DNA from 3 places in the Paenibacillus sp. FSL R7-0204 genome. Region 2 is predicted to be linked to each of the others. Evidence: predicted binding sites of a transcription regulator. Region 2 holds the regulator's gene; each other region holds the start of a gene.
What was found. Region 2 encodes LexA, which represses DNA repair genes until DNA is damaged. Its sites were predicted from a motif close to CGAACATATGTTCG; they were not measured.

Region 1: the regulator LexA is predicted to act here: its motif matches at 5,323-5,336, upstream of MKX42_RS10120 (ImmA/IrrE family metallo-endopeptidase).
Region 3: the regulator LexA is predicted to act here: its motif matches at 4,413-4,426, upstream of addB (helicase-exonuclease AddAB subunit AddB).

Annotation. Positions count from the first base shown of each region.
Region 1 covers NZ_JBBOCA010000001.1:2,255,511-2,262,972, reverse strand. The annotation lists gene MKX42_RS10165 (YolD-like family protein) at 1-210, opposite strand, end outside; gene MKX42_RS10160 (GNAT family N-acetyltransferase) at 485-910, shown strand; gene MKX42_RS10155 (hypothetical protein) at 998-1,600, opposite strand; gene MKX42_RS10150 (PH domain-containing protein) at 1,802-2,293, shown strand; gene MKX42_RS10145 (glycosyl hydrolase) at 2,311-3,786, opposite strand; gene MKX42_RS10140 (NucA/NucB deoxyribonuclease domain-containing protein) at 3,949-4,389, shown strand; gene MKX42_RS10135 (hypothetical protein) at 4,476-4,664, shown strand; gene MKX42_RS10130 (hypothetical protein) at 4,712-4,867, opposite strand; gene MKX42_RS10125 (YjfB family protein) at 5,037-5,213, shown strand; gene MKX42_RS10120 (ImmA/IrrE family metallo-endopeptidase) at 5,357-5,899, shown strand; gene MKX42_RS10115 (hypothetical protein) at 5,969-6,133, shown strand; gene MKX42_RS10110 (undecaprenyl-diphosphate phosphatase) at 6,171-6,974, opposite strand; gene MKX42_RS10105 (hypothetical protein) at 7,170-7,462, opposite strand, start outside.
Region 2 covers NZ_JBBOCA010000001.1:3,578,174-3,585,635, reverse strand. The annotation lists gene metH (methionine synthase) at 1-1,202, opposite strand, end outside; gene MKX42_RS15930 (FixH family protein) at 1,372-1,794, opposite strand; gene MKX42_RS15925 (HAD family hydrolase) at 2,097-2,882, opposite strand; gene MKX42_RS15920 (hypothetical protein) at 2,918-3,445, opposite strand; gene MKX42_RS15915 (DUF896 domain-containing protein) at 3,493-3,702, opposite strand; gene MKX42_RS15910 (LysM peptidoglycan-binding domain-containing protein) at 3,812-4,228, opposite strand; gene lexA (transcriptional repressor LexA) at 4,426-5,052, shown strand; gene MKX42_RS15900 (L,D-transpeptidase) at 5,236-5,574, shown strand; gene MKX42_RS15895 (hypothetical protein) at 5,654-5,872, opposite strand; gene MKX42_RS15890 (hypothetical protein) at 5,984-6,205, opposite strand; gene MKX42_RS15885 (DUF4359 domain-containing protein) at 6,297-6,656, opposite strand; gene MKX42_RS15880 (hypothetical protein) at 6,672-6,941, opposite strand; gene MKX42_RS15875 (hypothetical protein) at 7,138-7,263, shown strand.
Region 3 covers NZ_JBBOCA010000001.1:2,085,586-2,093,047, reverse strand. The annotation lists gene MKX42_RS09315 (UvrD-helicase domain-containing protein) at 1-755, opposite strand, end outside; gene addB (helicase-exonuclease AddAB subunit AddB) at 752-4,312, opposite strand; gene MKX42_RS09305 (alginate lyase family protein) at 4,889-6,877, opposite strand; gene MKX42_RS09300 (cupin domain-containing protein) at 6,874-7,209, opposite strand; gene MKX42_RS09295 (ABC transporter substrate-binding protein) at 7,288-7,462, opposite strand, start outside.

The sequences.
Region 1 (7,462 bases), 1.3 Mb from region 2:
CAGAGGATCGTACAGCACTAGCGTTACCCGCACATGACTCCTTAGCGATAAGGCCAGCGTATGCTCAATCTCCTCCAGCTTCTGCTCATCCAGAACCGGCCTCAGGCTATGCCAGGTCTCCCGTTCGTCCCTCCTGATCCCGCCCTTATGCTCCGTCAACATGCTTCGGCTGCTCTCCCGCAGACCGTCCGCTTCAAGCTTCTTGCCCATTGCTATTCCCCCACTCTGTTCTTTATAGCCGGACTACATCATCTTGCCGCCCATGAACCGAACGTACGTTTGTATTATATCCGCAATTCTTCTTGTTAGGCAAGCAGAAATTAATGTCAGAGCAAGGACTCAGGAGGGGAGCTTCAGCTGATCATAACAAAAGGTTGAGCTAGCACCACACCTGCATGAAAACAGCCATCACGTGGTTCTAGTTGTTTCGCTAATTTAATGCCATTATTAGGGAAAAGGGGTAGAAAGGACGGAGATGATATTTATGATTAGAGCTGCAAATGTGGAGGATCGGGAGGATATTTCCAGACTATTGACGCAATTAGGTTACCCGGATACCAAGCTTTTTATGAAAGAGAATATAGAAAGACTTCTTACTGACCCCAATGAGGAGTTAATGGTCTATGAAGCGGAAGGATGTGTTATCGCCTGTCTCTCCCTGCATTATATCCCGCAACTGGGCATGAGAGGAGATATCGCCTCCATCAGTTATCTGGTTGTGGACTCCTCAGCTAGAAGTAAGGGAATTGGACAGGAATTAGTGGAATCCGCATCAGCTTCCGCCCGTCGAAGAGGATGTGCCAGTATCCAGGTTCATTGTCATGCCAGAAGAATAGAGGCTCATACATTTTATGAAAGACAAGGTTTCAGGGAGGCCCCTAAGTACTTCTCAAAAAGGTTGGACCAATAATTCAATCGGCAGCAAAAAGACGCCTACAGTAATGCTGTACAGCGTCTTCCTCTGAACCCTTTTGCCTATAACAAGTCTTGTCTCTGCTTATTTCACTGACGAAGTCCCTGCGCTTCCAGCTCCCGGTTCCTGGTTGGCACCTGTGCCTGCATCTGATACGGTTCCTGGTACGGCTTGCTCCTTATCAATCAGTCCGGCGGCTTCTCTGGCCTCATTCAGCTTGGAGATGCCGTAGAGCATCGCTACGTCCGCCTGCTGATTCATCGTGTTGAATTCCTCTGCGGTCACATCGGGCGATACAGCGCTCTTGGAAGCCTTTTCCTTGATCTGATAGGCACTCTGGAAAGCAATCACCGAATCTCTAAGCAGCTTCTCGATCGTATCCGGCAGGCCGCCCGCAATCTTGATATCGTTCACATGATCTGCAAGCTCGGAGGCGGTATCCTGGAAGCTGTCTACAGCCTTCTCGAATTCTTTGTCTGTCGCTTGTCCGGTGGAATAAGAGGTTAATGTGGTGTTGAAGTTCTCTAGCGAGGATTTGCCCATTTCGTCGAATTTCGCCATTTCATTGTAAAAGTTCTGTACCGTCTCCTGCACCGCTTCCGGGGAAGCCGGTTCGGCGCTGTTATTGCCGCAGGCACTGAGGATCATGACGGCCATTAGCAGTCCTGCAAGTAAAGCTTGTCTCATAGTTAATATCCCTCCACTTAACAGAATAATATCGATTTTTGTTAAGTGCAAATGAAATTAATGTAAAATTCGGCGTAATGAAACATCTGTCTGCGGTTAAGCGTATTCATAGGGAGAAACAGCGGCCCATAACCCGTTGATGACTGGCAATTCCTGTTATACTATAATGAATTTATCCGTTCAAGGAGAGGAAGATCTATCATGGCTTATTGCACAACATGTGGTGCGGAATACAAGCAAGGCGCCAAATTCTGCGGGGAATGCGGGGCAGGCACAGAAGAGGCCGGTTCTCCGGCAGCAGCACGGCGTCCAGCGGCTGGCCACAGCTCCGGTCACGAAAAAGAATTATGGCAGGGCAAGCCTGCCGGCATCTCTGACCGTCTCAAGGGGCTGATCGGGCTGAATACCACCAAGTATACGATTACGTCCCAGCGGATTATGGTCAAGAGCGGACTGATCGGCAAAGATGTCGAAGAAATCGAGCTGCTGCGGGTCAATGATTTCTCCGTCACCCAGTCGGTTATGCAGCGTATGCTGGGCATCGGGACGCTGATCATTTTGTCGGATGATGCTTCATCACCACAGCTCCCCTTCTATAGAATCCGTAAGGTTCAAGCTGTCAAGGATATCCTGCGCCAAGCCGTCCGTGACGAGAAAATTGCTAACAACATCAGCTACCGCGAGCATATCTGACGCTTCGTTACACTTCATTATGGAAGATAGAGGGCTCCTGCCGGAATTACGCCTTTGGCCTGGCTGGGGCTCTCCCACATCAGTACCGCCCGCGCATCCCCCTGGTTCTCATAGTATTCCACCTTCAGCTCATGCAGCTTCCCCGCAATCAGACTCACTGTGCCTTGCCGCTCCTGCCCGCTCTGCTTGATCCAGCTGTCAATAACCAGCTTCCCGTCGATCCATACCCGGATTCCGTCATCTGAATACGAATAGATCGTATAGGTCTCACTGTAGGCAGCACTTATTTTGCCGCTCCAGCGTACCGAGAACAGATCGGTGTGAACGGCCGGATCGGGCGCCGCCTGCCTCCAGGCGAAGTTAATGTTGGCATCTGTCCGGGTGAGGGCAGGCGTGCCGCTAAGCGTAATATTGTTATAGTACTGCCCATAGAGCCCCGGCTTGGGTAGGACCCCTCCTGAAGAAGCATACGCCGCTGCTTTGGCCGAATAGTCGTCTCTGGAGAATATGGCACTATTCCTCATAAAAGCCTGAATCACTGCATCCTTATTGCGCTCGTACAGCATCTTGCCCCAGGTCATCTGGTAGCTCCACTTGTTCTGCGTGCCTGCCAGCACAGCTGGCGGAGGGAGTTCCCCGTTCTCGCCGATGGCGATCAGCTTGCCGCGCCCCAGGTCCCAGAGCGTATCATGATGGCTTACCATATAATCCCCCTCGAAAATATCCGCCGCCAGCACATCCACCCTGCCGCTGCCCGGATAATACTTCGCCGGCTCCTCACTATTCTTGTTCTTGGCATTCGGACTCCACACCCACAGCAGATTGTGCAGCTGATGATAGACGGTGTACCGCTCGAACATGATCTCCCAGAGGGTCACGAAGGAGGATTTCTGCCCCCACCAGAACCAGCCGCCGTTCATCTCATGGTAAGGTCTCCAGAGTACGGGGACACCGGCGTCACCCAGCTTTTTCAGGAAAACAGCTACCTTATCGAGTTCCGCAATCATTGCCGTATACTCTGGCGTTCCCGGTGTGATGTACTTGCTGAAATTAGCTTCGCTGAGACTCATGGAGACATTCGTCCAGGCTGGAGCGCTGCCCGGCAGGTTGGCATGATAGGTCATCGCTACGATACCCCCAGCCTTGTGCCAGCGGATCGCACTGTCGGTTACGCCCTGCCGCTGGCTGCTGATGAGCTTCTCCGTCTGGTTGCTGATCGGCCCCATCTCATAGCCGTGCAGTCCGGCATAGCTGCCAGCCGTATTCTTCAGCTTGTTGTTGATATCATCCGGGCTCTCCAGGTAATCATGCTGACCGCTGATCATGCCCTGGCCCTGGAGCCAGTACAGCGTCTCCAGCAGCTTCTGTGCGGGCGCCCCCAGCTCCGGGTCAGCGGGAGTCATTTGAATTTTGCGAAAAGCCGCTTGCCACTGCACATCACCAATCAGCCGTGAGGCCGAATCCAGCAGGTCCCTGAGGTTGCGCTGTTCCACATTTTCCACCATCCTTTTCCTTGTGTTTGTACATATTATGACGAATTATGGAACTTCAGCACGGCAACTGCACAGAATTAGGGCTGTCACAATCCGTTATTCTTACGCTATACTATTCTGGGCACAGGCATTATACCCATACCCACCTACAAAGGAGCAGATATGAAAGCCAAAAAGTCCATCATCAGTCTCATTATTATCGCCCTGATCAGTCTGTCCGCCTACCTGTTGGAAGAGAACGGGCAATGGCTGCCGCAGACCCCTTCCGGTCATTCTTTGGAGGTCGTGAAGCTGAAGTTCCCGGCAGACCGCTTCCCGGAGACCGCAAAGCACATCCAGAAGGCCATCCGCAAGGGAGAGTCAGCCATCTGCACGATCAACCGCAAGGGAGCGGAGGAGAACCGCAAGGCGTCGTTGAAGGGAGTTCCCACGAAGAAAGGCTATGACCGGGACGAATGGCCGATGGCCATGTGTGATGAAGGCGGAGCCGGAGCGCATATTGAATACATAACACCCAGTGATAACCGCGGAGCGGGAAGCTGGGTCGGCAATCAGCTGGAGGCGTTCGCAGATGGCACGCGTGTGGAATTTATTTTCAAATAAGCCCGATTGTGGGGGATATTGTTCAATTTCACTGCGATAAAGCGTAGAATGAAATGGGATAATATAACTTAGATGGAGAGCCGCATGTGTTCTATATCTGTTATCGGGGCAAACGGCTGTACGGCCCTATGTCCGAAGCTGAAGCCTTACAGGAATGGTTCGCGCTTGCAGGAACAATTAAGGAACTCTATATCATTGAAACGGATGCAGCTACAGGCAGAATCAAACGCCAGATCGGGCCAACGGTCCGTGCTCATAAGAAAAAAAAGAAATAGCCCTATCCGGCACAGGCCGGACAGGGCTACACTGGCTATAGGCTGTTCTAGAACAAACAGGCTTTTGTGATGATAACCAGCAGAATGAACAGAACCAGAATTGCACCTGTCGAAGTCCAAGGGCTTACTACCGGAACGATTGGAGGTCCCTGATTCACTCCACCTACGTTATTTCCACAACCGCAACCATATTCTGCTCCCATGATTAATTCCTCCTCTTGAATATTGAATACAGCACAGAATATGTGGAATTCCGCTCCGTTGCATGGGCCAATTGGCAAAGAAATACCATTCACCTAACGGACAGGCGTCCAGTGGTCGATATAGAGTATGAAGCAATAGCTTCACAACATATGGAGGGAGGAATGCCGGATGGATATTGCTGCATTATCCGTAGTGATGAGCCAGTCATCCTTACAGCAGGCCGCAGGGCTGCAGGTAATGAGCCTTGCCAAGGAGCAGGCGCAGATCGGTGCCCAGGATATGGTTCAGATGCTGAGTCAGGCCACGCACCCCACCTTGGGAAAAACACTTGATATTCGGGCGTAATTCCTTTATGCTTACATACATAGGAACACCCGTTCCATATTTCAGCCGCTGAAGAGTGCGCGCTGAACTGCTGCTTAGCCCTTACGGGCTTTTCTTTTGGCTAATAATACGAACATACGATCTTATATATGGGGTGATTGATTATGCAAGGCTATTATCAGATGACCACATTGGAGAAATGGACAGAGGATCTATACCAGCGTATTGGTGTCCGCAAGCCGTCCGACATCTCCATCGATTACATAGCGAAGCGGCTTAATATCTGGGTGCACTATCTGGATGTCCGCAGCAAGGCGATTGAGGCTACAGCCGGAATGTACAGCATGTTCATCGACAACCGTCTCCCTCCCGAGCTGCAGCGGCTGGAGTTCCTCCACGAGCTGTGTCATCTGCTGCGGCATGCCGGCAAGTCCACGCTTATGCCCGGAGTGTTCACGCAGGCGCAGAGAGATGAATCCGACCGGTTCATTCTGTATGCTTCCATGCCTTATGTCATGATCTCTGCGAACACGTTGCCCGAGCTCCGTGAGGATGCCGTTACTGAGCTGGCTGTAGCGTTCCAGGTCCCCGTCCCTCTCGCGCTGCAGCGGATCGACCAGATCCAGAGACGTATTTTCCAGGGGCAATTAATGGCTGTTATGGAACGTAACGAAGACAGAAATATCATCCACAGACATATTCGCTAAGCGCTGCGGGGATAATACAGACTATAGATCAGAACAAGAGATTCTACTGTAAAGGGGATCAAGATCAACGTGGAAGCCCTGAAAGTCATTCAATTATTGCTGACTCACCCTGAATACAGCGTGGATGCCGTTCATCCTGAAATTCCGGATTTTGTGGGTATCGAGACGATTGAAGTGGACCACGTAACCCAGACCTTCTCCATCCTGCTGCAGGAGCCTAAGGAATACGGCTGAGTGCTGAGCCGCCTGAGCGGATCACACCAGAGGCCCATTACAGGATGACAATTACATAGAACAGTCCTGCTAGCACGAAGCGGTACAGCGCGAACCACTCCAGGCGGAGCCGCTTGATCAGCTTGATGAACGTGACCACTGCAATCATGGCTACGAGGAAGGAAGTCACGAATCCGATCAGCATAAGCACAAGATCATCGGAGTTCAGCGCATCCCGGCTGTCATAGAGGTCCAGGAGGCTTGCTCCGAACATGACCGGTACTGAGATCAGGAAGGTGAAGTCAGCAGCAGCTTTCTGGCTGGTCCCCAGCAGCAGACCGCCTGAGATCGTCGAACCGGACCTTGAGAACCCGGGCCACAGCGCCAGACACTGGAACAGCCCGATGCCGAAGGCTTGAGTATAGTTAAGACCGTCTACCGTCTCTGACGTAACGGATCTCCTGCTGCGTGCAGCGAGGATCATCAACAGGCCACCGGCGATCAGTCCAATGAGAACCAGCTTGGGGCCGAATAACTGGCTCTTGATCGTATCTTTGAAGAGCAGATACACCACCAGTGCCGGAACCATAGCCAGGATCATGTGGATGGCATTCAGTCCTTTGCTTTTGGAGAAATCCAGCTTCAGCATATTCACCCCGATGTTCACATACTTCTTCCAATACAACAGCAATACGGCCATTACCGCACCCAGCTGGATTACGATTTTGAAGGTAACCGCAGCCTCTCCCTCGAACTTCAGCAGATTCCCTGCCAGGATAAGGTGCCCGGTAGACGAGACCGGCAAGAATTCAGTTAACCCCTCAATAATCCCTAATATAATTGCTTTGATAGCTTCAGTCACTGGTGAATAGCCCCTCTCGGAAGTGAATCAATATATTTCCAGTATAAGAGGCTGAGATAGAATTCCCCATCGAATGAGCTAACAATATGGGAGTTGGTGTGACATAAATGTCATGTGGTTTATTGTGATCAGAACAAAAAAGCCACCAAGCTACTGGTGGCAAAATTTCATTATGCTCTATTCGTAAAATAGCCGCTACGCTAATTGGGTAATAACAAGATGAGCTGAAACGGGTCTTGTTCCTCCGGCAAGAGGAGTAATCGTAAGTGCAGTAGAGTTTCCGGCAGGATTACGAACGGTCAGTATGCTGTTAATGACCGTTGTTTGCACAATAGCCATTTCTACGATTTGTGAGGTACCTGTTGCCCGCCCAACTACAGTATAAGCGAGATCTGCACCATTTAAAGTCAAGATTAGTTGTCCGGCTTCGGTCACACTAACCTGAAACAGCACCTGGTACGTCCCAATGGCCGCTAAATTAAAAGAAC
Region 2 (7,462 bases):
AAGGCCAGATCAATGACCTTCGGGTCCGTCGTATCGATCATTAACGGCACCTTGACCTTCTTCACGACCAGCTCCAGGAACCGCATGATGTCTTCCGTCTCATCCCGGTCCGGGTCCTGCACGCAGACATCGATAACCTGTGCGCCGCTCTTCACCTGGGCACGGGCAATCTCCGAAGCTTCCTCATATTTCCCCTCGGCGATTAGACGCTTGAACTTCCGGGAACCGAGGACATTGGTCCGTTCACCGACCATATACGGGCGGTTCTCACTCTCCACATACACCGGCTCAATCCCCGACAAGGCCGGAGGATGCTGGCCGTCAAGCTTACGCGGCGGGTAAGCCGCCATCACTTCAGCCATCGCCCGGATATGATCAGGAGTCGTTCCGCAGCAGCCGCCGGCAATGTTCAGCCAGCCCTTCTCAGCGAAGCCGCCCAGCTTACGGGCCAGGGAATCCGGGGATTCATGATAATTCCCGTTCTCATCCGGCAGACCTGCGTTCGGGTAGCAGCTGACCGCAGCTGAAGAGATCGCGGACAGCGAACGGATATGGTCACGCATGAACTCCGGTCCGGTAGCACAGTTCAATCCGATGGACACCGGCTTCAGATGCTCCAGCGAAATATAGAAGGCTTCTATATTCTGTCCGGCCAGTGTGGTTCCCATAGGCTCAATGGTCCCCGAGATCATCACCGGCAGCGTAATTCCGCTCTTCTCGAAGGCATTACGGATGCCAATGCTTCCGGCCTTTACATTCAGGGTATCCTGGGATGTCTCCAGCAGAAGGGCGTCCACCTTGCCGTCGATCAAGGCAACCGCCTGTTCTTCATAGCTGTCTATAAGCTCCTTGAACGTGACTCCCCCGGTGACAGATAGCGTTTTCGTGGTTGGTCCCATAGCCCCTACCACATAACGCGGGCGCTGCGGTGTATCATATTTATCAGCGGCATTACGTGCAAGTCTGGCTGCCGCAAGATTAATCTCCCGGGCACGGTCCTGAATATCATATTCGGCAAGCACCACTGAGGTGGCACCGAAGGTATTTGTCTCAATCAGATCCGCACCGGCCTCCAGGTATTTCTCATGAATGTCCTGAATAACCTCCGGCCGGGTCAGGACCAGCATTTCATTACAGCCATCCAGGTCATCCCCGCCGAAATCCTCGCCGGTGAGCGGCACCTGTTGAATCATGGTACCCATTGCTCCATCCAGTATCAATATGCGCTGCTGCAAGCTCTCAGCAAGTGTGTATTTGGCCACTTTCCATCCCCCCAGTGAAACATTAGAGTAATTTTAGCAGAATAAAGGGATTTCGGAAAGCCTTCCTTTCCACCCTGCATTATTTGTATTTCCATTGATTTCATTTCTATTACGGCGCTACCACAAGTTTCTTGCTTGGCATGGAATGCTGCGTCCGGGCAGTCACATGTGAAGTGATACTGAATTCGCCCGCCTCTTCAAAGGTATGTTCCCCGACATAAGCCCCTTCTCCGGTACTTTCACCCTTGATTTCAACCTTCTTGCTCTTATCTGCGGCCTCGTTGACCTCAAACATTACTTCTCTGGCGTCATCCACCGGTTCACCGTCCTGTGTCACCACAGCCTTGAAGCTAACTGCCGTCCCTGCGGTTACTTCCTCCGGGGTCCAGCTCAGCTCAACCTTAATCGGTGACATGGAGGAATTGGCCGCAGCATGCATCTGCATCTCATTTTCCTTATTCCCTGAACATCCGGCTAGCGTCATCCCCATCACAATGCATATAAGTCCCCTGCGTATCCTTGGCTTCATCATCCGAAGTCCTCCCGGTTCATAGGTAGATTCTTCTTCATCCACGAACATACCAATTCTATATTACAATGAAAGTCAGATCGCTACTCTCCTTATTATACACATTTTATTCAATTTGCCTTAAAGAAGCTGCATGATTCACTCCAGAACATGAGAATAGTCATATCATTGATTCAAGTATTTTGTTGTTCCCAAATTCGCCTCCGCCACTTTTCCCTATACAGTATATTTTCAAGTTCAAACAATATAGCAGATATAAAAAAGCCAATATCCACTAAATAGGATACTGGCTTCATAAAATTCAATTATAGGGAGTTTACCAGCGGCAGAAGCTCGGAGAGATGGCTGATCTGGTAATCCGGCGTAATCTCCGGGTCCGATGCTTTCGCATTTCGGTTGATCCAGACTGTGGTCAGTCCGGCAGACAAGCCGCCAAGAATATCTGTCGTAAGCTTATCGCCCACCATTATCCCTTGCTCTGGAGTAATATCCAGCAATCCGAGCGCATGCTCGAAGATTCCCTTGTCCGGCTTGCCTTTGCCGAAGCTTCCTGAAATCACAACATGGTCAAAATACGGGGTAAGCTCCGGCACACCGTCCAGCTTCTCCTGCTGAAGTGCCGGGCAGCCGTTCGTAAGCAGCAGCAGCGTCACCTTACCGCGCAGCTCGTCCAGCACCTGAAGCGTCTCTTCATAGATATAGGGACGGCTGCGGCGCTCAGCGGCGAAGTTGTCGGCCAACTGTGCAGCAAGCGCTTCATCCTCTACCCCGAGTGAAGCGAGGCCGCGGCGCCAGGATTCCTTACGGTAGACGGGGGCAAGCTGCTCCAATTGACGGAACTCCGGCTGTTCACCGGCAGTGAAGTTTGCCCATAGCGCTTCATACGGGTTAATACCGATTAGCTTCGTGAACGGATACGTCTCATAGGATTCATAGAGTGCACGGGCTTCTCTGCGTACAGCAGCTTCCAGATCCCCGGGATCAATGGAATCTCCAGCCCCCTCACAAGCATAGCGGAAGGCTTCTTCTACACTGCGGTCATCCCACAGCAGGGTATCATCAAGGTCAAATAGTACGGCGGTAATCGGCATTTGTTCTCCCACTCCCTATATGCTGGTATGTCTTCTTATTCGTGCACTAGTTCAATATTGTTGTTCTTGGCGAACTGCTCCAGACGTTCCCCCATCGCTGCGGTGTCATAACGGTTAATCAGCTTGGAGAAAATCCACTGCTTGCGCTTACCCTTATACTTAATGGTAACTACACTGCGCGATAAGGTGATCTTCTCAATATCCGCCGCAGCCAGGAAGCGTTCGCGGTTGTATTTAATAGTAGAGATACGCGCACGCTCAACCTTAAGGAACGGACGGCGGAAGAACAGCAGCGCAGCGAGCAGGAAATACAGCACTACCCCCAGCCAGTTGGCCAGAATCCCGCTTCCTTTGGCTTCATCAATCGAGCCGACCACCCAGAACATGATGCCAAGCAGCATCAGTACAACGGGGAATACAATATTGCGGCCTTTGAAAATATCGATGCTTTTCGCGGCAGTCTTAGTGCTGGAAGTGTAAATGGAATCCTTCCCCTGCTTCTTTCGTTGCTGATTAATTTGCTTCGTGTTGCGTTGAACCATTCTTTCCCAAGAACGGGCCATGTAAGTTCCCCCTAGTCATCCTGTATTATCTATGAAAAGGCAACAGGCTAATGCTTAAGTCCGTTATTGCCTTCTTCATGCTCCGGATTGTCCACAATTTCGATAGTATCAAGCTGGGCCCGAAAGTTAGTGCGGATATTCCCCAGGTAAATCTCGCGGAGCTTGGCACGTTCAGCCAGTTCCTCTTCATTCAGGCCGCCGTTCTTAGCTTTGCGTGCCAATTCATTGATGCGTGCGACCAATTCGTCAATATTCAATACGTTTCCCTCCCTCTAAATTCATTTTAACTTTGCCATGAGAAAAAGAGCTTGTCAAGGTCTACCCCCTGAAAGCTCTCACAGTCGATCATTAGTCTGACACATTCCTTCAGTATAAAGGTAAAGTCAGAATATCTCCGGCCTTAATGACGCTGTTCTCCAAATGATTCGTCTTCATTATTCCTTCTATATATACGGCTGTCTTCATGTCCTCAGGCTTGTTACTTAACGCAATGCTCCATAAGGTATCTCCACGCTCGACTACGATCCGCTTATCCGGCTTCATTGAAGAGACCGAACCGGCAAAAACATTCCCCACCACAGTGAATCCCGAAATAACAAGCATCAGCACCAGGAGCAGCTTCATCAGGCTGACCTGACGGAATAGCGATGAGAGCGCAGCGAGACTATGAAGAATTGCGTCCTTGATCTTGGTTACATTACTATTAGCAGTTGGATTGCCGGTAGCAGACACCTTGATATCCTCATTATTGTAGATGCTGTTGTATGTACTATACTTTAACATGATCATCATCCTCCAAACACTTGTTCTCGCTTTCGAAAATAATATAACACGAACATGTGTTTCGATCAATAGTTTTCTCGGAACGTTTGTTCTCTATTTTTCCGTTCTCATATTTTCCTCATTTTAGAACTTATGTTTGTACGAACGGAAGTTCTATGTTATAATTTTCCCAAACATAGTATATGGGGTTGATTCCGATGTCAAAGATTTCTAGTCGTCAGCTGGCGATCCTGGAATTTATACGTAATGAAGTCCGCAGCAAGGGTTATCCTCCGTCCGTCCGCGAGATTGGCGAGGCTGTCGGCCTGGCCTCCAGTTCTACCGTGCATGGTCACTTGGACCGGCTAGAGAAGAAGGGCCTGATCCGGCGTGACCCAACGAAGCCGCGTGCCATTGAATTACTCGGCCAGGAAGATTCAGAGAATGTGCATCAATTCGTCCAGACCGTTACCCGCATCCCGGTAGTGGGTAAGGTTACAGCTGGTGTTCCTATTACTGCAACAGAGAATATTGAGGATTACTTCCCATTGCCTGCTCATTATGTAGGCGATAACAAGGTATTTATGCTATCTGTCCTTGGTGATAGTATGGTGGATGCCGGAATTATGAACGGGGATTATGTCATCGTACGCCAGCAGCAGACTGCCGACAATGGCGATATTGTTGTAGCGATGACCGATGAAGATGAAGCAACTGTCAAGACCTTCTACAAGGAACGGGATCATATCAGGCTGCAACCGGAGAATCCGGCGTACGAGCCTCTCCGCCTTAACCGCGTTACGATTTTGGGACGGGTCATCGGATTATTCCGCGATATCCACTAATCTACTCCCCGCTTAAGAACAGGCTGCTCCGCACCATGCGAAGCAGCCTGTTTTCTGTTCATTTCGTATAGTCGCCAAAAAGCCCAACGCAAACATTTGTTCGTAATTGGATTTTTAGCCACTTTTCTGTGAACCGCTGCACCGCTCCGCACATATCCTGATTACAAAGGAGTGCTGATCTGTATGCCCAATTACCGAATTATCGTCGATCTGTCACAGCGCATGCTGTACCTGCTGGATAATGACGTTGTCACCAGAGGCTTCCCTGTCGGCATCGGTAAAATGTTAACCGTCTCGCCTGTAGGCGAATACACCATCATTAACAAGCAGCCCAATCCGGGCGGTCCATTCGGTGCCTTCTGGATGGGGCTATCTAAGCCGCATTATGGCATCCACGGAACCAATAACCCATCCTCCATCGGCCATATGGTCTCGCACGGCTGTATACGCATGTATAACGCAGATGTTCTGGCTCTGGCCGCCCTCGTTCCCATAGGTACCCGTGTCACCATCCGGGAATAGGAACGTCACAAAAACCCTTGAGACGCCAGATTGCGCCCCAAGGGTTCCTGTTACTCCTATGAATTAGAGCGGATACAGACTATAGCACACTTCTCAACAGACGGATAGCCACCGTATTCAAACGGATGGCCTCGCGGATCGATTCTCTGGCTGCCAGCAGCTCTCTTCTGGCCCGCGAACCTCTAGGCACTCTGCGCAGATTCTCATTGATTTCTTCCAGTCTCTCCAGCAGGACAGCCCGCTGTGTAAGCAGGACATTAATGGCTCTGCGAATCCGGTTACGTTCTCTTTGGCTCATCTTTACACCTCTTTTACACTTGGATAGTATAAGAGATGCCAAGAATGGCTCCAAAGATTGTGTGATTCGGCAGTAATGTTAGAGCCGCAGGTAGCGGGTAGCGAATTATGCTCACTTCTTGTTCAATCGTACCCGGAATTCAAATTCATCGCGTCTATAAGTCATTCCGGCCAGCACTATGTACTCCGGTGTCCATTTCTGTACAGGTCCGGCATAATCAGCAATCACATGCGGTTTGCCATCAACCAGCTGAACGACGTAGACCTGTACCTGTGCCAGTGCGGCAGCGAATAGATCAGCATCACTGGACAGTACTTTATAAGCCGTATTCAACTTCGTTCCTCCTTGTTCCACAACCATATTAAAGATTCCGTCTCGAATCTATTCAATTATACCGGGTTATGGAACAATATGTAAACCATATTTACAGCTTAATGAACATGATTTTAAACAATCCGATATACTTCTTCGTGGCCCCGCCATCCCCGGTAAAAAAATTGGTATTCTTAAGGTCCGGTACACTGAATACCGAGAACAAAATGTAGTTATCCCTCTTGGTCAATGACTCAATTACAGGCTGGGCCACCAGTTTGCTAATTCCGTCGCCTATTTCCTGATCAAGCGTATTCTCCAGATTCTTCATAAAATACTCACTGAATGCTTCCTTCCCCGGATTCGTAACAGCCATCACAACCAGAACAAGGATAAGGACCAGTAACGACTTACCGCCCGATCTCCTGCGGACTCTGCGTGCAGGACTTGGCGTATCATAACGCGAATTCATTCTTTTCCCCCTCAACTACAGAATATACAGCATCTCTTGCAACAAGAACCCCAGCGGATTCAACATCAGCCGGCACACGAACAGCATCCCACCTGTAATTCCACTGCCCCCGACATCAACGCTGCTCCAATCCCACAACGGGAGAGCCGGCGCATCCAGCCCATATTGCTCCATAAGCCTCGCTTGGGTCTCCGCTGGCAAAGCCGCTCCTTCCGCCCCAGCCACCGGACCTATCAACGCCAGGGCGAGCATCAGCGAAAGCATCACCTTATATGTATTCTTCATGATCCACTCCCATGTCTGCCACTAGAATTCTCTTCTGGTTAAGTATATAGGAGATGGAATAGTATGTAAAATAAAGTGGATTGATCTGGAATTATAATTCCTTTATATTATTATGTAAGGGCTTTGCTCAGTCTTCATTTTCAGTCTCTCCCCCACACGAAAAATCGGGAGAGTTTTTTATTTAGGAGGTAAATGTATGAATGGAAATAAAGTTATCATCATTCTTCTGTCCATATCCATACTGGGTGTACTCCTTTACTTCGGAATAGCTTATGGACTGCTATGGTACGCCTTCCGGTCCTCGGTTCACATTGAAGAATAATCTAAGAACATCGGGGGATCATTGTGAAGAAATATAACAGATCTGAAAAAGTCATTATTGGAGTGCTTCTTGGCATGACTGCTGTGCTATTTTTGGGAAGTCTGTTCTTTTGGTATGTCTTCAGCACAATATAAAATGGTAGCCAAGGAGAACTTGCGATTCCCTCTGGCTACTTCTTCTCTCCGGTCTTCCCTTCATA
Region 3 (7,462 bases), 1.5 Mb from region 2:
CCCTGCTCCAGCTGGCTGATCGCCCCCTTCAGCGTCAGCTTGGCTTCGGCAACAATGCTCTGCACCCAAGGTGTATGGCTCAGAGCCTCGGCATCAGGCAGCGCGAAGTCGGCTGCGGTATCCCGCAGCCACTGCGCAGGCCAGGGATGGCTGCGCGCGAAATCATGCAGCCGCTGAATCAGCGAATGCACCGCATCATCGCTCCGTTCACCGCTGAACCAGTCTGCGAGCTGTACGAACAGGGTATCTTCCCCGTCCTCGGCAACCTCGCCGTATTTCTCTTCCAGCAGCTCTTCCAGCAGCTCCTGGCGCATCATCTCCGCCTCATGCTCATTCAGGATACGGAAGCCGGGATCAATCGGAATCATCTGGTAATACCGGCGGATTACTTCAAGGCAGAAGGAATGCAGCGTGGTAATAGAGGCTCTGCCCAAGAGTGCAAGCTGGCGGCGCAGATATTCGTTCCCGCCTTCACTGTCCTCCGCAAGCTTACGCTCAAGCGCTTCCCGGATACGCTGGCGCATCTCGGAGGCGGCAGCCTTGGTGAATGTTGCTACCAGCAGCCGGTCCACGCTGAAGCCCGCTTCCTCATTGCTGATTTTGCGGATAATCCGCTCGACGAGAACCGCCGTTTTGCCGGAACCGGCTGCCGCCGCCACGAGAATATCGCTGCCGCTCTCGGCAATGGCGCGCCACTGGTCGTCACTCCATAGACTGCCTTCCGGCTTCGTTTCAGGTACAGGTCTTGTGCTCACAGCTTCTCTCCTCCTTTGCGGGACAGCAGATCCCAGATCACTTCTTTGCCCGGCTTACTTAGAATGTTATAGCTATTGCCCTCCACCGCTTCATCGAACTGGCAGACGGGGCGGAAGGAGCAGAAGGTACAGGCTGTTTCCTGCTGGATGCGGTAAGGCTGTATCGCCACATCCCCCTCCGTAATGCTGGTCCCGATCTCAGAGATCGTGCTGCGCACCGAGGACCGCAGCTGAGCCCACTGCTCTGGGGTAGCTACAGAGGCGCTGCTGTAGAAGCTGCCGTCACTCTTCAGCGCTACCGGAACAATAGAGGAATACCCTTTGTCCAGAGTGGTATCCATCAGCGAGACCACCTCGCGGTCAGCGGTCAGCAGGCCCTTCATCTTGAAGCGCTTCATCAGCTCCTGCTCCGCCTGCTCCCGGTTCATTCCGTTGGCTGAGGTCAGAAGCGGATCATGAACGTGGAAATAAAGCGCCCCGGCAGGCAGTGCTTCCTGGCCGAGCCATTGCTCGGAATAGGTCAGCAGCACATCAAGGTACGTTAACATCTGCAGTGACAATCCATAGTAGACCTCATGCAGCTTGAGATCCTTCTGGCTTGATTTGTAGTCGATAACCCGCAGCAGAATCCCCTGCTCCCCTTCAGCCTTATCCACGCGGTCAATCCGGCCGACTACCTCCATGACACAGCCGTTCGGCAGTGTAATTCTCAGCGGAGGCAACTCCTGTCCGGGACCAAAATCCAGCTCCAGCCCGACCGGCTCGAAGCTCCCGCGCCGCGAATGCTCCCCAAGGATGACCGAAGCGCGGCCGACAATATTCTTCAGCTTGCGCGAGATATAGCCGTAGCGCTTGCTGCTCATCAGAATCTCTCCCTGTAACAGCGGGGACAGCCTGTCTACGGTCTTCCCCGCCTCCGTGCGGCACTCCTCCGCAGTCATGCTGCCCCAGCTCCGGCCTTGCTCCTGCAGCCGCTTCGCCATCTCACTAAGGGCCGCATGGAAGAGCTGCCCGATATCCGGAGCCTGGAGCTTGTAGAGCTGGCGCTCCTTCAGCCTCAGCCCGTAGGAAGCGAAATGAGAGAACGAGCAGGCAACGAACCGCTCCATCCGTGACACGCTGCCGCGCAGCGTGGAGCCGCCATACAGGCGCAGGCTGGTCTCCTTCTTCAGCCGTATGCCTTCATTGCGGTAGAACAGCGAGCCGAGCAGCCGCTCCAGCTTCAGCTTCATAGACAGATCCGCATGGCGGTATTCCGCTGCCTGTTCACCCGCAGGCTTGTCGGCGCCCTGCTCCGCCGCAAACCAGTTATAGACCTCCCACCACATGCCAGGTATCTCTACCCCTTGACGCCACTGGCGGAGCTGAAGCAGCAGCATGCGGAGTGTCTGCTCAGGATGGCCGATGAAGTCCATATGGACAGCGTCGTCATCATTACCGCTCTGCGGGAAGCCGGAGAGGAATTGTTCATCTAACTGCTGCGGGAACATTCCCTGTAGCTGGCGGATGACCTCCGAGGGCAGCAGCGCCTTCCCCTCGTCGTCAGCTGCAGCATAGCTGATCCACAGCTTCCTGCTGGCCGTTGTAAGCGCATTGTAGATCAGGAAACGTTCATCCAGCAGCTTCCGGGATGAGCCAGGCGCAAGCTCCATACCGGACTTCTCCAGCAGGAGGCGCTCCCCTTCGGAGAGAATGCCGTCTTCCTTGAACTGCGCCGGAACCACTCCTTCGTTGAAACCGAGCAGGAAGGCGTACTTCACTCCCGACACCCGGGTACGGTCCATCGTTCCTACCAGCACCTGGTCAAGTGCGGGCGGGACGAGCCCCATTTTAAGCTCAGCCAGCCCGGTCTCCAGCACCCCGGCGAACAGGCTGAATTCTATCCGTTCCTTGCCCATCATCTCGGCAATCTGATCCAGCAGACCCAGAACAGCGCCCCAGAGCTGGTTATGCTCCCGGGTGGCTTCCGGACGGCCTTGCTTCAGAGATTCCGCTCCCATCCCTTCGAGCTTGCGAGCCGCTTCCGTATCCTCCAGCAGCAGATATACCGCCCGGCATAGCTCCAGACCGCTGCGGCTGGCTTTGATTCTCTGCTCAAATGCCTGCAGCGGTTCGGTGACCGCCTTCCGGCAGGCCTCCATCCTTGCCAGCATCGCTTCATCAACAGCTTCACTGCCCTCCAGCGAGAGGCGCGGAATCCCCTTCCAGGAGCGCCCGTTCGTCCAGCGGGAGCCGTGAATTCCGCAGGCCAGCACGTAGTTCTCCAGCTCATCCATATGAGCGCGGGTAATGCTTCCATCCAGCGGCAGCAGCAGCTCTGTCTTCACGCAGCGGAACACATCTTCATAACGCCAGCGGCGCCGGACGACATCCAGGGCCGAGCGGATGAATTCCACCAGCGGATGATGAAGCTCACTGAGCTTCTGGTCCAGGAAGAACGGAACGCCGAAGTCCTGAAATAACGGGGCGATGAGCGGCTCATAATCGGCCATGTTGCGCATGAATACCGCCATTTCCCCATATTTGGCTCCCGTTTCTCTGGCCAGGGCCTGCATCTCACGCAGCACACCCTCCACCTCGGTGCGGCGTGAAGCTGCAGCCCGGATGCTGATGGCTTCCTTCACCTGTTCAGCCGGTCCTGTCCAGGGATGCCGGCGCTGTAATCCGCGCTCCAGATGGGCGAGTACGGGAGCGTCCTTGAACCTTGGCAGGACGGGCGGAGCCAGCAGCTCATCCCATACGGTAAGTCCCATCTCCTCCGCCATTCCCCGCAGCTTAATATAAGTAACCGCCGCCGGATGGAACAACTCCAGCTCATGCAGGGCAACGCCCGGCGGATAGATCCGGTCCAGTGTGAGCGCAATGGTCATTGTGTCCGCGTACTGCATCAGCTCACGCAAGACGATAAATTCCTGGTTGCTGAAGCCGTGGAAGCCGTCCACCCAGATCTCGGCGCCGCGGATATAGGCAGATTCCGCAATATGCTCAGCCAGTTCGGCCAGTCTGTCCTCTTCATCTATATAGAGCTGTGACATCTCCTGGTCCAGCTCACTGAAGACGAGATGCAGATCATCCAGCTTCCCGGCCAGAATAGGGCTGCCCAGCGTGGCATCCCGCATTCTGCCGATCTGCTCCTCCAGGTCTCCGGGGCCAAGACAGCAGCGCTTAAGCTCCGTGTGCAGACTGCTGAGCCGCTCCACAAATCCCGGCCGGTCCGAGGAAGCCCCGAACAGCTTCAGCTCCTCCTTGCGCTTGCTGATAATCTTGTAGATCAGCATCTTCTTGCCTTCTTCACTGATAGGCAGACTTGCGCTGCCGCCGGTCTCCTGCTTCACCCGGTAGGCAAGCCGCGAGAAGCTGAGCGTCTGGGCGCGCAGACTTCCCTTCACGCCGCCCGCAGCCAGCAGTCCCCGTTCCGCTCCGAACGATCCCTGCTCGGGAACAAGTATAATGATTGGGGGCCCAAGCGGCTCTTCCTTCAGCCTGGAGGATACCCGCTCCCATATTGTAGTCGTCTTGCCGCTGCCCGAGCGGCCGATGATGAAGTTAACCGTCATTTCAGCAGACTCCTTCCGTTGAACCCTGGCACCTAATGCAATACCAGAATCTATGAAACTTCTCGTCACAATAGTATAGCATACCTCCACCGCACGCTCCAGAACGTACGTTTGCCATTGTTTGCAAATGCAGAAATAAAGAAGACTCTCCCGGAGCCGCGCAAACGGCGGGCGGAAGAGTCTGAACAAATCATGTAAATTAGGTCTCAAGTCTAACAGTTACTGCTGCAACTCCTCCCAAGTGAAGGACAAGACAGGGATAATTGTACACTTAAAAGCAGCGAAAAAGCATACTTTTCTGGTATAGCTGTAGTCTGTGCAACTAAATCTGCCCAAAGAGGCTAGAACCGGCAATACGTAAATATTTTAATGTACGAAATACACCTAAACAGGTAATCGATTAGACATCGGATGTTTTAGTTGTACAAAGTGCATTTAAGCCTATCGCAATCTACTTTGCAATGAAACCCAAAAATTCTCCAATAGAAATAAGACTCCCCGCAGCCGGAAAACGGCCAGCGGAGAAGTCTTATCTGCTAATATCCTTGATCTTTAATAACTTCCAGCACAACATGCTTATTCCTTCCGCTCCGTCCAGCCTAGGGTGTCTGTTCCGATTACAATTGTGCCGATCGCTTCTCCGTATACATAGGACAGCTCGACCCGCCGCCGCTCCGCATCCACCACACAGGTGCTCACGTGCAGCGGACCGCTGCCGTCCGCTGCATCTTCGGGCAGGCACAGCGTCAGAATTCCAGCCTTGCCGGCCCAAGCCGCCCGGCCCTCTACTACCGGAATCTCCGATTTAGAGCCGTATACTTCCGATACCCAGCCCTGCTCCTTACCCACCGTGAACTGCTCATCCTTCAGACCGCTGGTCATCCAGCTCATATTCAGCTTCACTGTAGAGCCGGGATAGACCACGGTTGCTGTAGGCTGTGCAGCTCCGGCTTCGGGTTCTCCGGCTCCGCTCACTGCCTCTCCAGCCTCTCCAGCCGCTCCGGCTTCGCAAGACAGCTCCAGCACCGCTTCCGGGTGCAGATGGAACCGCTGCTCCAGCTCATGCTCGCCATCCGCCTCCAGCCAGTCGGCAATCAGCAGCAGCGGCACCTCCACGCCCAGCAGCACCCAGCGCCGGTGCATTACCGGACCGGGAAGACGGATGTATCCGTCATGAGCCGCATCGATGAAGTGGTAACGGCTGTTGCTCTCCCAGCGGAAGGTGCTGGCCTTAGCCACAGGCTCGCCCCATTGCTGGGTCGAGATATACGGCGTCTGATCCAACCCGTCTACGGTGATGGTGTTGTGCGCGCGGGTACTTTTGAAATAACGGCGCCATTTCCCTTCCTCGTACGTGTAACGGCCGGTATCCGTGAAGAGCAATTGCCCATTCCACATCCACTCCAGATTCAGCGCATCCGCATGGCCGTGCGCTCCGCCCATCTCTGCGGCATCGAAGAACAGATACTGCTGCGGGTCCCGCATCACATAATATCCGGTCTGCACAAAAGCCACGCTGCTCACCGAAGGCGCAGACTCCGCCTGAAGCTGCACACACCGCTCATATGCCTCGGCTCCCAGCAGCCAGAGACATTCCGCGCTCCTTGTACCGCGTCCAATCAGCGCATCATCCTTCAGAATAGCACCCAGCAGCGTCAGCCGCTGCCTGCCGCTGCTGATCCAGTCGGAATCTCCGATCCCGGTGGACTGGTGATCCGGGCGGACCAGCGCTTCGGTGAACGCGGCCATCTTGCGGAGCTGTCCGCCGTACCAGGCAGAGAACGGGTGACCGCATAACGCGCCCAGCAGATAAGGCGTCCCGAACATCTCAATGGCCGCATCATGATAATGGGTGGTCAGCTCAATCTGAATCCCTTCCAGCCCGACCTGATGCAAGAGGCACAGCTCCAGACGCTCCCCGGCCAGCTGCCGCCAATACGGTGCACGCGGATGCCCGTGATGGAAGACAGCAATCATGTAGAGGCCTTGCATATGCATAATGGCATGATTAATCTCCGTGCTGCCGAGGTATTGGGTCAGGAATTCAGCATGCTCCGCTAGCCCCTCCAGCAGCTCGCCCCGGAAGCTCTCGTCCAGCAGCGGGCTGTCCTCCATATATTTGTAAGCAGAGATCCAGGACTGCACGCGCAGGCCGGTCTCCAGCAGACGCCAAGGACCCAGCTTCTGGAAAAACACCGCTTCCTCATACGACGGGATCACAGGAATCGGGTTCTGCTCGCGCCAGCTGCGGAAATGCTGGATAAAGGCCGTAACGTATTCCGGCTTGCCATTCATCAGATAGCCCTTGCCCAGATCCAGCATATGCCAGTGGCGGTTAATGCCCCAGGTGAATTCGGGATCGTTCGTAGGATTATGCAGCCAGTCCGCCACCGGCCTGCCCAGCGGAATCCAGCGGCTCAGATCGCCGGTATAAGGAACAATGAATTCATTGTCCACGGCATGCTCAGCAATCTGTATTGAGTTCTGAGCCTCGATGGGGAATTGGCGGGCATAATAAGCGGCAGCACTGCGGAGCTCAGATGCACTCAGGTAATAATCCTTCATTCCTGCTTCTCCAAAAAATCCTCACGGAACGGATTGAACACATCCAGAATCACGGAATCCTCCAGCGCCTTCACACCATGCGGAATATTATAGCCGGCATAGAAGCTGTCGCCCGCCTTCAGAATACGCGTCTCCTCCCCGACCTTGACCTCAAAGCTGCCCTTCACAATATAGCTGATCTGCTCATGCGCATCATGGGAATGAACCTCTCCGATGCCGCCTTTGGCGAAGGTAACCTCCACCATCATCATCGAGCCCCCCTTTGCAAGCAGGGTGCGGGAAGTGCTCTCATTCAGAACCGTCTTTGCGGCTTCTCTATTCTCTATAATCATTTCGGGTCTGCTCCTCTCTATTAGACAAGAAAGCGGCCGAATCGATCAAGCATCGGCCGCCCGCCTGAACCTTACCTCTTATTCTTCGGTGGATAATTTACCCTGCAGCTTCGATGCGTCAAAGCTTGGATCGGCTACAATATCCGTTGCGCCGGAGGCTCTTGCTTTCTCTAGTGAAGCATTATACCGGGTGTCCAGATCCTTGATAATGCTGTCCACATCTCCACCAGTGAAGACGAAGACGGAGAAAGCA